2 regions of the Pseudoalteromonas sp. NH0006-46 genome follow, and region 1 is predicted to be linked to the other one. Evidence: riboswitches for the same ligand, from Rfam matches in the RefSeq annotation. Region 1 holds a riboswitch; the other holds the start of a gene.
What was found. Region 1 has a riboswitch for lysine ahead of lysC (lysine-sensitive aspartokinase 3). Riboswitches for the same ligand answer to the same signal wherever they lie in the genome.

Region 1 (8,007 bases):
GTCTTGCAGGTAGTCGTCGACTTGTTCGCGCTCTGCTAATAATTGCTCTTTTAGCATGGCTTGCGCTTCTACCGACTGCTGCATTACCTCAAATTGCTCTAAGCGTTTTAGGGCGCTCTCAAGGCTCATTAGCTCATCGTAGAGTGCGTCTTTTTCTTTTTGTTTATCTGCAACATTGGCTGCAACGTCACGTTGTTGTTTAAATTCTTTTAACGAATTTTCAAGTGCGTTGAGCTGGGCGCTTAATTGCTCTTTATTTTCACCGCTTTGCATTTGCACAGGTGAAAGCTTTTTAAGTTTAATACTTGCACCTGGAAGCGTTAGCACACCGCCTTTAACGTTTTCACTTAATAGGGATAAAAACTCCCCAAAGGCGTCTTCATCGTCAATGGTTATATCGCCATTAGTGGTGGTTGCAAACGAGAGTAGGTCGGGATTTAAAATGCGCGATATTTCTTCTACTTCTTTAAGCGATAGATCTTCGCGCATACGGGTAAACAAATTAAACTCAAGGTTTTTAAGCTGCAGTTTTAAACTTTTGATTTGTTTTTGCGTTTCGCTAATGCGGTAATCAAGGGTGTGCAGGCTTTGGCCTTGTGCGCTGGTTATTGAGTGCGAAAGCGACTCGTAATCGTGCTTAAGCTGGGCAAGGCTGGTTTTAATTGTGGCTTTATTTACCAGCTCAAACTCGCTTTTAAGGGCGCTGTAATCTAAAAACCATTGTTCAATTTGAGTTTGTTTGCGTTCTATATCACGCGATTGCTGTACGTATAGGCTTTGCTTTTGTTCAAACTCGTGTTTTTCGTGTTCTATGTCTTCAAGTGCAATACCGAGTTCATTTAATTGATCTTCTTGATAGGTATCAAAGTCAATTAGGGCTTGGTCAATTTTAGGTGCGTAGGCTGCTAACTTACCTTTAAGTACGGTCTGATTTTCAAGCATTGATTCAAGCGCACTTATTGGCTCTTGCATTGATTCAAGGGCTTTTAATTCACGTTTAGCGCGGTTTACTTTATCAAACGAGCGACGCCATACTTCGTAAAAATCGACCTTAGAGTTAGACATATGGCGTTCAAACACACGCAGCATAAAGCGTTTAACATCGCTTGCGCCTAATTTGTGTAAGTTAAGAATACGCCTAAAAATTTCTTTATAAATAGCTGAGTCTTGCACGTTATTAAGCGGGATCATTTTTAAATTAATGTCGCCGTCAAAGGGTGTTGCGCCGCCGGTAAGTAGGGCGTTTAGCTCTTGTGCTTTTAGCTCAATAGGGTTGTAATTAAGCGACTTTAAATGATTAAACAGCTTGGTAAACTTAATTATGGTATTACCTTGCGTGTACTGCGCTAAATCAAGTTTGCCCTGATAACAAAAGTACTGGTGTGCGTAACCGGCTATTTTACCAAGTCCTGCTACACCAATAACGACCGAGCCATGAGGGAGGTTAGCTTCAAGTAAAATGTACGACTGATCCGATGAAAAATAAAACTTACGGGTTTCATCTAAATCGTGCCCGTCCCATTCGGTAAGGCGTAAATCGTTGATAAGCGGAAATTGCAGGGCGTTAATAACCGAGCTTTTACCGGTATTGTTTGGCGCACAAATAGAGCTGCTTTTATCAAGCGGGATCACACATTTTGCATAACCTGCGGTATTAAGTAGGGCGAGTTTACTCAGTCCGTATAAGTTTTTCATTCCTCGTCCTCCGTAATGTAGGTTTCTTCGTTTACTTCCATTAATGCATCTATATAGCGGTGAATTGGCGCTTGCAGCATAAAGCCGCCTTCTACTTCGCGGGCGAGGCCTAAACGTACCATGCGCAGGTAAACGTCTTTACGTAAATCTGAGCCCGAAAATATCTCCAGCTGATCAAACAAGTGCTTGTTAATTTGCACTAGTGTTTGCATCAGTTCTAAATCGTTTACTTCATCAAACAGGGCGCGCATTGGGTCTTTACCCGTGTTGGCGTAGTGTTCAATTAAAATGTAAATAGTGAGCGCAACAGCACGGGATATTTTCCCCATGTTTGGTGTACTTTCGTCGCTGGCAAAATAGTAAAAGCCACGGCTATCGTGTTTTAGCTCATGACCTAATGCGGTAAATAGTGCGCTGTAAGATTCAATGTATTGGTCAAGCTCTTGCCACATTACGTTGTCTTGTTCACAAATGTGGTAACCCGCCGTTAATTTTTTATTGATTGCTTGCAGGTGAGTTAGTTCGTCTAGGTTTATATGTGTCATGGTAATTACTTATCTGCCTTAGTATTAGGCTGAACGGCTAAATCTGGTGCCTGAGAATTAAATGGATAAAGTGAAAAGTGCTGTCCGGCAATTTTAACACGCGCTTTTTCATCGCTTTGGCTAATGTTAATGTCGCTATCGCTGATTAGTTTTTGATATAAAAATAGCATTTCGTCGGCGTCTAGCTCGGGATAGCTTTCATCTAAAAATTGCAGCAATGGCTGAGGCTTTTTACGTTTTTTGTTAAAGCGTTTTGCAAAGCTTGTTTTTACATCATTGTAGTCAGGTATGTTAGGCGTTATAAAAGCCGGCACGTCTTGTTGCTCTGGGAGCTGGTATTCTTCGTGTTCAAATTCCACCAAGCTTGCCATATAGGCAACTATATGGCGCTGCTGGCCAAGCGAATAGCGCTGAGAGTCGCTTACAAAATTTGGCTGTACAGCACTTAGCATATTGTCTACGCCATTTTTACGTACAAGGCCGAGCACTTTTGCTGCCTGGCGAGTAACTAAGTTATTACGGCGCAGCTCTTCGCGCAGTGGCATGAGCATATCGGCGCTTTTACGTAAGCTTTCACGCCCTATTAAGTGCATTTCGAGTATGCGAGTTCGTAATTGCTCTAGCATGCGTTTGTCGGTATATGCTTTACCTGAGCGCTCAATGTATTCTATTTGCTTACTAATTTGTTGCTCTATTATTGTAAAGCAGGCATGAAAATCGCCCCTAATATCGACCATTTCAAGCATTGGCTCTATGTATTCGTCAAAGGCCTCTATTACTGCCTTATAGCGTTTTTGCAGCGATTGCACGCCATGGTCAGATTTAGCGTGTTCGACTATATTTAATATGGCGTTTTCGTTGTGTGAAAAAAGCTTCATTATTTTACGTACCCGATCATCCATAATGCGGCTGTAGCGGCGTAAATCGTCAAAGTCTTCAACGTTTCCTGCGTTATCTAATTTATTACCTAAGCGGGCTAAATCATCAACTAATACGCTAATTTCTTGCGCTAAACCTAAGTGCTCTTCTTGGAGTAAAAAAGTAGCAAAATCAGCAATGGCACGGTTAATTTCAAGCTGCGACGATTTAGCGAGTGGAATTAAAATATCTTGATTGAGCAAGCGATTGGTTTCTTTGTATATGCGCTCGTTTGACCACGTGGGCTGTTTTTGTTTTATGGCATTTTGCACGTCTTTTAGGCTAAAGTCGGCCATTTTAAAACGTTTAAATAATAACTCTAAAACCCCCCAATGTTCGCTAAGGGTATTTAGTCGCTTTTTAGCTGGGATCATAAGGCGTTACAACATCCTAGTAATTTATTATTGAGAATTTAGAAGCGTCTCATTATTACGTATTCTAATTAATCTAGCCTGTATATAGTATTCGTTTTTAAGACTATTTAATAATAGTTTTTGCATAGCCGCAGTGCTAACATTCGCGCCGAAAATAGGCACGTTGAGAGGGACTTTACGTGTGTTCTTTAAAACAATATCAAAGGTTATTTAATACCCATGGTTTCCACGATTATTCTAACCCTGATAGCGATCGGATTCTTATTGATCGTTATAGAAGATATCATCCATGTAAATAAAGCTAAAACCACGCTTTTTTTTGGCACGCTTTGCTGGATCCTCCTGTTTATTTTCCCCCTGCATGGGCAAAGCCCAGAGCAAGTGCAAGAACTCCTTAACGAAAATATTTTAGAGATAGCATCGCTGTGGTTGTTTTTAATGGCCGCCATGACCTTTGTTGCTTATTTAAACTCAAAAGGGTTTATCGAAAATATTGTGCACAGAGTGATGCCAACAAGTATTAGCGAACGCAAGCTGATGTTTTTGGTTGGGGTATTTGCGTTTTTGTTTTCGTCTGTTTCAGACAACGTAACAGCCACGTTAATATCGCTCGCTGTGGTTATGTCGTTAAAACTGCCGCCTAAAAAACTCATAAAATATGCCACGCTCATTGTATTTGGTGTTAACTCCGGCGGTGTGTCGTTAATTACCGGTGACGTTACCACCTTAATGATATTTTTAGATGGAAAAGTAACCATTGCTAACTTATTACTGCTTATTGCACCTGCATTTATCAGTGTTATGTTGTTAGCGGCAATGTTAAGTATTGGCATGAAAGGGGAAGTGACCTTTTCTAAGTCAGGGAAAAAACGCATAGAAAAAACCGATATCACTATCGCAGTTATTTTTGTTTCTACAGTTATCAGCATACTCGCGTTGAGTGTTATTTACAGTGTACCGCCTTTATTAACTTTCTTATGTGGTTTATCAATTATGTTTTTAGTGGCGCAATTTTTAATGCGCAAAAAAGACATAAACAAAAATATTATCGACTACGTACGCGACATAGAATACGACACCTTACTGTTTTTCGTCGGGGTTTTATTATTGGTAGGCGCATTAAAAGAGATTGGCATGCTAAGTAAGTTTACCGACCTTTACACCGTTATGGCGCCACAGTACGCTAACTACTTAATGGGTATTTTATCGGCTGGGGTAGATAACGTGCCGCTTACCGCTGCTTTACTAAAAGCCAATATAGTAATGAGTCAGCAAGATTGGTTGTCGTTTACTTATGCAACCGGTGTTGGCGGGTCAATGCTTATTATTGGATCGGCTGCGGGTATTATTGCCATGAGTAAAGTAAAAGAGCTAACTTTTATGAGTTACTTACGTTTATCGCTGTATTTGTTAGTAAGTTATACCGTTGGCTACGCGGGCGCGTATTACATGGGCGGGTTTGTTTAAGTTTTGCTTAACTAACCACATTAAAACGCTTGACAGCTAGACGGCTAAACGTTAACTTTCAAACCCCGCTTAAAAGTGGGGTTTTGTTTTATTAGCCATTGGTTAATACAACATTCAGAAGAGGTGCGATACTTAGGTATTTAATGGTAGGTGACGAACGCCCATAACCATTAAAGAGGGAAGTACTCGCCGAGAAAACCAACGTTACGTCGATGTTGTTTTTCGGTTTATGGGGCTGAATCCTCAAAACTGTCACCAATCTAGGTGGAGAGCTTCTGGCAGTGGATTTACCTTCATGCATTCACTTGCCAAGTTCTTCTTGTTTTATCGCGGTTTGGATACCGCAAAAGGAGACTAAATGACTACCCAATCAGTGCCGCAAACAGTATCGGGCGTTAAATCAGATTACATCGTTGCCAAGTTTGGTGGAACCAGTGTGGCTAACTTTGATGCGATGAGTCGTTGTAGCGAAATTATTGTTGCCGATAAAAGTGTTCGTATTGTTGCTGTGAGCGCCAGTGCCGGCGTAACTAACCACTTAGTTGCACTGTGTAAAAGTGATATTACTAGCGAACAACGCCAAGAAAATATTGACGGTGTTCTTGCTATTCAACAAGCCATTTTAGATGAATTATCACTTGATGCCGATTTAGCCGTAGGCTTTAACGAAACATTAAAAGCATTTCAAGCACTCGCTCAGCAACAACTGACTACTGCACAACAACACGATGAACTGTTGAGCTTTGGTGAACGTTTATCGTCGTATTTATTTGCGCAAGTGCTGCGTTTAAAAGGCTTAAATGCCGATCGGTTTGATGTACGCCAAGTCCTTAAAACAGACAGCCAGTTTGGAAAAGCAACACCTAATGTAAGCGCAACAGCACAAGCTGCAAAAGAATATTTAATTCCTCTATTAGATGAACAAGTTATTGTAACGCAAGGTTTTGTTGGTAGTGACGAATTTGGCCAAACAACAACCCTTGGCCGTGGTGGGTCTGACTACAGTGCCGCTTTACTTGCAGAGGCAATAAACGCTAAAAGTGTACATATTTGGACGGATGTAGTGGGGATTTTTAGCACCGACCCGCGTTTATGTGTAAAGGCGTCGCCTATTGCCCGTTTGAGCTTTGATGAAGCCGCTGAAATGGCTACCTTTGGAGCTAAGGTATTGCACCCAGCGACTATTTTGCCAGCCAGTCGTAGTCATATTAATGTATTTGTTGGTTCAAGCCGCGAACCTGAACGCGGTGGTACGTGGATAGAGCGTGAAAAATCGCAGCAACCAGGTATACGCGCTGTAACGCAACGTAAAAACCAAATTTTGCTTACCCTTAAAAGCCCTGAAATGTTACTGGCTAGCGGCTTTTTAGCCCGTGTATTTACTATTTTAAGCGAGTTTAATATATCGGTTGATTTAGTAACCACCTCTGAAATCAGTGTGGCAATAACGCTTGATAACGCGCCTAACGCATCACGCCCAGAGCTAGACCAAGCGTGTTTAGATAAGCTTGCTGAATTTTGCCATGTATCGGTTGAGAACAACTTAACGCTGGTGGCGCTTATTGGTTCAGAAATTCAACTTCGCCAACACGAAATGAAGTTAATGCAGGTATTAAGCGACTTTAATATTCGATTAATTTGTCACGGTGCAAGTAAGCACAACTTATGCTTTTTAGTTGAGCAGAGTGAATCTGACAACGTGGTTCAGGCTATTCATAGCCGGTTATTAGAGGCTTAAATACTAAGCGACTGTTCGGTTAATAAAAAGCATCGCCAGTCGGTGCTTTTTTTATGCACTAAGGTTAAATCAAATGCCTCTGTTTGCGTGCTAACAACTTGGCTGCTTGAAGCAAGGTTTGCTACCGCAAGTTCGGTAAATACATTGGGACTAAGTAATTTCGCAATAGGGCGGCTAGTTGCTTTAGCTAATGATTCTTTCAATGTCCATATTCTAAAAAAGGTATTGGCCTGGCTTTGCGTATTAGGTTGCAATGTAATTAACGTCACTTCGTCTGAGTGGTAAAAATGTTTGGCTAGTTTTTCAATTGGGCGTGTTAGGCTTATTTTTTCAAGGTCGAAGCCAAAAGTGTTATTTTTTGAATTTAAAGCAACCCCAACAAAACCATGAGAATGCGATATGCACGTATTAACAACACAATCGTTAATATGTAACTCTAACTTAGCCGTAGTGTGGTTAAAGTTTGTAGTAATAGCATTTAGCGCCACATTTGCAAATTCAGGGAAGGTGGTTTTCACAAGCATTTTTAAAAGTAAGCGGCTTGCTAAATATTCTTGTTTAGCTGTTGGGTTTTTTCGGCGATTAATAACGCTTAATTCAAGCTCGCTAAGTAAACGAGGTAAGTCGTAATCAGCTACATTAAGTGTATTGGCGTTAAATAACAAAACGGTATTTGCGCTTTGGGGTAAATTGGCAAAATTAGTTGACTTGATACTTAATGCGTTATTAAAAAAATGTGCGGTCATATAGGCCCATAAATAAGAAAGTCGTTGTTATTGTGAGCAATTAACGCGACTAATAAAGCCTGAATACAATTTTATTACTCAGCTGGCATTAAATATGGTTTAATTCACAACAATCAAAATAATAACAGATTTGTAGATGTATGGCACAAATGCGTGATGGGTTTCAAAGCCGACTTGGTTTTGTTTTGGCCGCTGCTGGCGCGGCAGTGGGTTTGGGTAATATTTGGGGGTTTCCTACACAAGCTGCTAACCATGGCGGTGGTGCGTTTTTACTCGTCTATTTTCTGGTCATCTTTTTATTGGCACTTCCGGCGCTTTATACTGAGCTTTATTTAGGTCATAACGCACAAGCAAACCCGGTAAAAGCACTGGGTGACGCGTGGCAAGATAGTAATCGTAAAATAGGTGCAGCTGCGGGCTATATTGGCCTTGCGGGTGCCGTAGTTATGCTGAGCTTTTATTCAATTGTGGCAGGCTGGATGTTGTCGTACGCAATTGAGCCTGTGACAACCTTTGTTGGTTTA
Region 2 (8,007 bases), on a different contig from region 1:
GAGTATTGGGTAGGTTGTGATTTATTTTATTATAACGCTTTTTACATTAGGTACAGTGAACTTTTACTGAACTGTTTACATTACGTTAAAAGCGGTACTGATAGATCAAAAGAAAAGCGGCCTAAGCCGCTTTGTCTAATGTACATTAACTTAGGAGATTAATGTACTCTCACGCAATGAGAAGGGTGAGTGATAGCGCAGTGCGCTATAACTCAAATATGTTGGTAAAAAATTTATACAACTCAGTGCCTTGGTTTACGCTTGCCGAGGCAAAGTGCAAAATAGCGATGGCATCGAAATCGAGGCTGAGCGTTTGTAGTGGCTGCTCACTCAAGTAGCGCTCCATGCGTAAAACATGTGCAATGGGCTCGCCTGCTTTAATATGCCCACCTAGTGGGGCTACATATTCAACCATGCCGCCAATAGGGGCGTAGTAAGCAAAGTAGTCATCTAAATGGCATGCGTAGCGGGTTATATTGCTCGGTTTGTGTGGTGCGTCTACCAATACGTTTTTATGATTTAGGTAACTTAAAATGCTATTTGCATCGTTGAGTGCTTCTTTTAGGTCTATTTTTTCTTGGCTACCTAGCTCAACCGTAAAGGCTTCTACCTGTACGTTGAATGATCGCCCTTGCGCGCTAAGTGCATCACTTAGGTGCCACCATGGGCAAAAGCTTGCTTCGTCCATGGCGCCATCAAAGTCGCTTGGGATGAGCAGTATATGTTCAATATTAAAATAACGAGCGCTGTCGGTTGCATACGCTGGGCAATATAAGTGCTTGCTTGAGATAGGCCCTGTGTGTAAATCGAGTACTATGTCGGCTTGGTGCGCAAGCTTTTGCAAATTAAGCGCAATGCGTTTACCTGTATTGAGTAAATAAGCGGGGCCGTTAAGTTTGGCATCTATTTCATCAAGCAGGGCTTTTTTAAAGTTACTTTTTAAAGCTGCATCGCCGTACTGGCTATGATCTTTGGCAAACTGGGTGACTAAATCACTATTGTAGTGATACATGCGGTTCCAGTTAGTGCCAGTAATCGGGTCGAATCGGCCAAGGGTAAATTCCCCTGATTTTTGGTTACACCCAATAGGGTTAGCATAAGGTACTAAGGTAATGTCGCCTTTTAAATTGAGCTGTTTTAATTGCTCTAACAGCTGAAAAATAACCGCGTTACCTTGTACTTCAGCGCCGTGCATATTTGCTTGAATATAAACACTTGGCCCGCTGCCATCGCCTTTTAAGCGATACACAGGAATAGTGAGAGGCAAGCCGTTTGCCACTTCCCCTACTACAATGTTTTCTTGGCTGATTGGTGTTGTTATGCTCATGTTTATTACCTTAAATAGTGGCTGGCATCTTCTGCTTGGCGTACACAGGTGAGCTCACCATTGTGTAACACATATTCTGCTGCCAGCTCATGGCATAAAAAATACGGCATGCTTTCGGTAAAACCATAGGCGCCACATTGGCTAAATACCAGCCAGTCTTGCTCGTTTAAATCGCTTGGTAAGTTATGCTCGCCTAAGCAATCAAGGGCCGTACATAACGGCCCATATAAGCTCATTGCTTGTTCTGGCGCTGTTGATTCGCGCAGTAACGCCGCAGGAAAATCTTGGCTTGTAACAGCAGGGCGCAATAAGTGGTTAATACCACCGGTTAAAATAACTTGCTGTTGGCCGTAGTTTTGTTTGCACTCAACGACGGGGTTAGCGTAATGACCGCATTCGCCTACAGCGTAACGGCCAAGCTCCATCCATAGCTCGTCTACACCCGCATCTTTTTTAATTTTTGCCAGCGCGGTGATTAATCCATCCCACTCAAGTGTTGCATCGTTTGGTGTGTAAGGAATACCTAAACCGCCGCCTAAGTCTAAAACTTTAAGGTTTATATTTAAGTTATTAGCCAAGGTGGTAAGCGGTGCAATCATTTGCGACCACAGCTCGCTTAGCTTTTGCGTGCTAAGCATGTTACCCCACTGAAATATATGTAGGCCATCAAAGCTAAGGGCTGGGTAATCGGCGGTATTTAGTGCTTGCCATTCATCGCAGCCAAGCCCAAACGGAGTTAGGCTGTCGCCGCCTAGAGGATTTTTTTCACCTTCAGGCCAGCGTAGTTGCACACGTAATAAAACTTGCAGCTGCGTATTTTGCAGCTGCGCTTGTTGGTTTAACCAACGCACTTGATTGAGGCTTTCGGCAACAAATATGCGCACACCGCGCTCAATAAAGTGTTTAATTTGTTTAGGGCTCTTTGCAGGCCCTGTGTTGAGCACGCGCTGCGAACTAATACCTTGTGCAAGGACTTGTTCAAGTTCACCTTTACTTGCAACGTCAAAGTTAAAGCCTGCGCTATCTAAGCTTTGAATAATCTTAGAAAGCGGGTTCGCTTTTACTGCATACCAAAGTTTTACATCGGTTTGCGCAACTAAACGCGCAAGGTGTGCGTTTAGTTTATCTAAGTCGTAAACAAAAAAAGGGGTATCAAGTTGCTGTGTAAGCGTATTAACAGAGGTTTTGATTGGCGTGCTCAAAAAGCTCATTATCGTAAAACCTCTTCTAGCAATAATGATGCATCGCTTTGTTCGTCGCGGTATTTAACAATTAACGCACACGACATGCTTAAGCCTTGCTCACGTGCCCATTCGTTAGACGCCGGGCGAGAGCCAGGTATTACAATTGCGTATTCTGGGATTGGTTCGCCTTTATCAAGCTGACGCTCATTAACGCAGTCGTATACCGGAATGGTTGCAGATAAGCGTACGCCTGGCGCTAGTACTGCCCCTTTTTTAACAACTACGCCTTCAACAATGACACAACCTGCGCCAATAAAGGCATCGTCTTCAACTACTACAGGGCTTGCACCAATTGGCTCAAGTACACCGCCAAGTTGCACAGCTGCGCTCAAATGTACATTTTTACCTACTTGTGCACACGAGCCTACTAATGCGTGGCTATCAACCATCGTGCCTTCGTCGATGTATGCGCCAATGTTTACGTACGCTGGTGGCATAATAATAGTGCCTTTAGCTACGTATGCACCACGGCGAACGCTTGAACCACCAGGTACCATACGCACGCCGTCGTCAGTACTAAACTCTTGCGGTGCAAGGTTGTGTTTATCTACAAAACCACCTGCAAACTCAGTGTTAGTGCCATTTTTAAAGGCTTCTAAAATGCCTTGTTTTACTTCTACGTTAGCTTCCCATTGCCCGCTTTCGTTTTGTGATGCTGCGCGTACTGCGCCCGATTCTAAATTATTTAGTAGTTCTAACCAGCTCATTATAAAAACCTGTATTTAATGCCAAGATAAAATGGTGTCGTTTGCAGTAGTAATGCAATCGGTTTGCGTTAACTCAAGATGCGTTAAAGGTGGGCGTAGCAACGGGCTACTTAAGCGGCCTTGTTGGTGCATTAACACTTTAACGGGAATAGGGTTTGCTACAGCAAAAAGGCTATTAATAGCGCGAGTCCACTGAGCAAATAAATTGGGGTGTTGGCCACTTAGGCTGCGTTTTACAAACTCATGCGTTTGTGTTGGCCACGCGTTTGCTGCAACCGATACTAAGCCTTTTGCGCCAGCTTGCGCGAAATAGGGCATAAGTGCATCGTCGCCACTGTATAGCGCTAAATTAGGTGCGGCTTGTCGGTATGCTTCAAATTGGCTGATGTTGCCACTGGCTTCTTTTAACGCCCAGAGCTTTGGATGCGTCTGTAAATTTTCGATGGTTTGCACCGGAATACTTACACCGCTTCTACCTGGTACGTTGTACAACATACACGGGTGCGCGCTTTCGTTTAATAAGCTTTCGTACCAATGAGTTTGACCTACAGCCCCTGGTTTTGCATAAAGGGGCGAGCCTAGTAAGTAACTGTGAATAGGTAACTGATTGCAATAGTTAACCCACTCTTTCTGTTGGGCTAAATTGCTACCGCCTACAGCAACCATAAGCGGTACACTGGGCTTTAGTTGGCACACGTGCTCAACAATGGCTTGTTGCTCTTTAAGTGTCAGCGCTAAGCCTTCACCTGTACTACCAAGGAGTAAAATACCGTTGTGTGCCGCTTCTTGTTCACTAACGAGAGTTGTGAGTGTGTCGTAGTCAACATTACCTTGTTGATCAAACGGCGTTACAAGCGCTGTCCACAGTGCGTAGTCGTCTAAATTGAAGTTGTTGATCATCTCTTACGAACCTATAAGGTGTTCGAGATATTAAAGGGGCTTTATGATGTGAGCCGCATTAACGTCGTTCGAACAGTATTCGAAGAGCGAATGGGCTTAAAATAATAGGGCGCACGGCCTTATTATTTAAGACCAGAAGCTCTCCACCAAACTAATAAGCTGCTAAAAAACAGCTCTTGGTGACAGTCGCTAGGATTCAACCTAGTCGCCCGAAGTAATTGCTTCGCAAAAGCGTTTACCTCTCGGCGGTATTCCCCTGGCGTATGCTCACTGGAGTTTGCGCTCCTAACATACGCTACCTGAATAACGCACCTCTTCTAGCCCTTTGTATTTTGTTTAACCGCAAAAGAGTTAGCAAAATACAATTTAAATAGGGTAATTGCGGCGATTAAAACATTTTAGCCGTCTAGGTGTCAAGCTGCTAAATATAGATTAGCTCATCGAAAATAGCGGTGGTTACGTATTGGCTGCTTTTCTCGTACACTAACCCTATGAGCAGCGAGGTATTTAATAAGTATGGAAAAATTTAGTGATATTTATAAGCGAGCGGTAGAGCGAAAGGGCTCTGAAAAAATGCTTAAGTTATTACTCGCAAAACCTTTATCTAAAAAAGCGTTAAGTACGTTAAGTGACGACGATTGGCTTGAAGAATTTACCCGAAAAGTTTTTCAAAGTGGCTTTTATTGGTCGGTAATAAATAGTAAATGGCCGGGCTTTAGAGAGGTTTTTTGGGAGTTCAGCGTTGATAAGTTATTAATGATGCCGCCCGATATGCTAGAGCAAAAAGCAACGGATGAACGCATTATTCGTAATTATAAAAAAGTGAAAACGATTCCTGAAAATGCTTACATGATCCACGAAATAGCACAGGAACATGGCAGCTTTAGTAAGTTTATTGCCCAGTGGCCAACAGATAATATTATTGGTTTATGGGCGCATTTAAAAAAACACGGTGCTCGGTTGGGCGGCAATACAGGCCCCTATGCTTTAAGAGCGCTTGGTAAAGATACATTTTTACTTTCGCGCGATGTAGAAAGTTACTTAAGAGCGCATAAAATAATTGATGGCGGGCTGCAAACTAAAAAATCACTCACTGCTGCGCAGGCATTTTTTAATGAAATGCAAAAGCAAAGTGGTTTAAGCATGCAAGAGCTAAGTTTAATTGTGGCCTACGGTGTGGGTGACAATCGCGTAGGTATAAGCCAACAAGCTGAGGATTAATGATGAAACTAGTGCCGAGATACACAGACATAGCAGATAACTTCGCGATAGAGGATCAACCCTCAAGCGTTGCTGCACCGCAATTGCTGCTGTGGAACGCATCGTTAGCTAAGCAGTTTAATATAGAAATTGAGCCGCAGCTGCGTGCAAGTACCTTTGCAGGCAATGAGCCACAGCAAATAAAGACGGTAGCGCTTGGCTATTCTGGGCATCAATTTGGACACTTTTCGCCTCGCTTAGGTGACGGGCGCGCGCATTTGCTTGGCGCTATAAATGACGATAAAAACCAGCTATGGGATATTCAATTAAAAGGCTCAGGCGCTACCCCGTATTCTAGAGGTGGCGATGGAAAATGTGCACTAGGCCCTGCTATTCGTGAATACGTAATGAGTGAAGCTATGCACGCATTAGGTATTCCAACCACTCGCTGTTTAGCTGTTGTAGGCACAGGCGAAAGCGTTTACCGCAACCCGCCTCAGCCTGGTGCTGTTGTTACTCGCTTAGCAAGTAGCCATATTCGGGTAGGCTCGTTTCAATATTTGGCAACACAAGGTGATATTGAAGGTTTAAAAAAGCTAGCGGATTTAGCTATTGGACGTCATTACCCTGAAATAAAGAGTGAAGGCCCAGAACGGTATCTAGCTTTTTTAGAATCAGTGACTAATAATCAGGTAAGCTTAATAATTAATTGGATGCGCGTAGGATTTATCCATGGTGTTATGAACACCGACAACACGCTAGTCAGCGGTGAAACCATAGATTATGGCCCGTGTGCGATGATGGATAATTTTGACTTTGACACCGTATTTAGCTCTATAGATAAACAAGGGCGTTATGCTTTTGGTAACCAGCCAAATATGGCGAGTTGGAATTGTGCACGTTTAGCTGAAAGCCTTATCCCATTAATTAGCGATGATGAAGAAAAAGCCGTGTCATTACTGACTCCCGTCATACATCGTTTTTCAGAACAATTTAATACTCAATTTACAGTAATGTGGGGCGAAAAATTAGGCCTGGCTGGCGTGAAAGAGGGCGATAAGGAGCTTGTTTCTGAGCTGTTAACATTATTGCAAGAGTACCATCTTGATTACACCAATACTTTTGATGCATTGACGGAGTTTGTGAATGGCAACGCAACTTTTCCTGAAGAACTAACTGAGTGGGCGAATAAGTGGCAAAGCCGAATAAGTAACGATAGCTACAAAATCATGCGAGCAGCCAACCCACGTATCATTCCGCGAAATCATATAATTGAAACAATATTAGCTGAATATAATGAGCTTGGTTCAAGTAAGCTGATGAGTCGTTTTATCAAAGTGGCTAATAATCCGTACTTATTCAGCGATGATATGACCGAATTTCAAAAGGTGCCTTTAAATGATACTAACTACAAAACCTTTTGTGGTACTTAAGTGTTGTAAAAATAGATAAGTTAATGATTATAAATAACGATATTTTAGAACAGAGATGTTCATTGATTGAGCAAAGCAAATTCTGGTGTTACTATCTAAATGTATAAAGATAAGTTAGTTTCATTGTGAGCAAGAACAATTAATTGAGTTGTCTTTGTGTCTTCTGCAGATTATCGATTTATATAATCAACTAGTTGGTTTCTAGCTAGGTAAAGTTTTAAATTTCACCTAAACTGATTTGTTGGATATCGTTATATCGCATTGAAAAAAATTATAAACTTTATTTTTCGTTAAGTATTGATTAACAAAAGTTGAGTTAGTCTGTATAAAACTTAGTGAGCTAGTACTTAATTAGCCACAATTTATTAGTTGTTAAAATGGGAAGAAAACAATGAAATTAAAATCACTAACTATTGCAATTGCGTTAGCTGCAACTAGCGTATCTTCATTTGCTGCTGACAAGCAAGAAGGTTTCTATATTGGCGCATTTGGCGACTACTACGATGCGTCTTGGGAAAATATGAGCGCACAGGCTGGTCTTGACGTAAATGAGTCGACTGGTTTTGGTCTTGAAGCGGGTTACCGTTTCAGTGATTTTTGGAGTGCTCGTCTAGAGTATGCAGATCTTGATTTTAATGCATTCGACAAAGCTGCTGGTAACCGTAACAATATCGATGGAAGCCGTTTTGGTATTGATGCGCTTTACCATTTAGATGGCGGTCCTTTCTACGGTTTAGTTGGTATTAAATCAATGGACGTGGTTGAAGACAACATGTTCTTAAACGCAGGTGTTGGTTACAGACATTTCATCACTGACAACTTATTCGCTAACGTTGAAACTGCTGTATACCAAGGTATTGATAAAGGTTACACAGATGTTGGTGCTAAACTAGGTATAAACTACTTCTTTGGACAAAATACCATGCCTGCTGAGCCGGTACAGCCTGCGCCAGAGGTTGTTGAAGTTATAGTTGAGCCAGTAGACAGCGACAATGACAATATTTTAGATGTTGATGACAAGTGTCCTAACACACCAATGACAGATGCTGTCGATGGTACTGGTTGTACTTTATACGAAGATAGAGAAGTAACTGTAAGTTTATTAGTAACGTTCCCTAACGACAAAGCTGCTGTATCACAGCGTTACTTAGATGACATCGACCAAGTTGCATCTTTCTTAAAAGATTACCCAGATA

Region 2: it holds a riboswitch for lysine, as region 1 does, so the genes downstream of both, dapA (4-hydroxy-tetrahydrodipicolinate synthase) here and lysC (lysine-sensitive aspartokinase 3) in region 1, are expected to answer to the same signal.

What each region holds. Positions count from the first base shown of each region.
Region 1 covers NZ_BAAJML010000004.1:141,743-149,749, reverse strand. The annotation lists gene AC27I2_RS10410 (AAA family ATPase) at 1-1,695, opposite strand, end outside; gene AC27I2_RS10405 (condensin complex protein MksE) at 1,692-2,240, opposite strand; gene AC27I2_RS10400 (hypothetical protein) at 2,246-3,532, opposite strand; gene nhaD (sodium:proton antiporter NhaD) at 3,752-4,999, shown strand; lysine riboswitch at 5,110-5,282, shown strand; gene lysC (lysine-sensitive aspartokinase 3) at 5,358-6,737, shown strand; gene AC27I2_RS10385 (4'-phosphopantetheinyl transferase family protein) at 6,734-7,483, opposite strand; gene AC27I2_RS10380 (sodium-dependent transporter) at 7,624-8,007, shown strand, end outside.
Region 2 covers NZ_BAAJML010000002.1:75,053-83,059, forward strand. The annotation lists gene AC27I2_RS05185 (succinylglutamate desuccinylase/aspartoacylase family protein) at 206-1,327, opposite strand; gene AC27I2_RS05190 (PLP-dependent decarboxylase) at 1,333-2,538, opposite strand; gene AC27I2_RS05195 (2,3,4,5-tetrahydropyridine-2,6-dicarboxylate N-succinyltransferase) at 2,538-3,278, opposite strand; gene dapA (4-hydroxy-tetrahydrodipicolinate synthase) at 3,294-4,178, opposite strand; lysine riboswitch at 4,307-4,503, opposite strand; gene AC27I2_RS05205 (DNA-3-methyladenine glycosylase I) at 4,695-5,399, shown strand; gene AC27I2_RS05210 (protein adenylyltransferase SelO) at 5,402-6,811, shown strand; gene AC27I2_RS05215 (OmpA family protein) at 7,203-8,007, shown strand, end outside.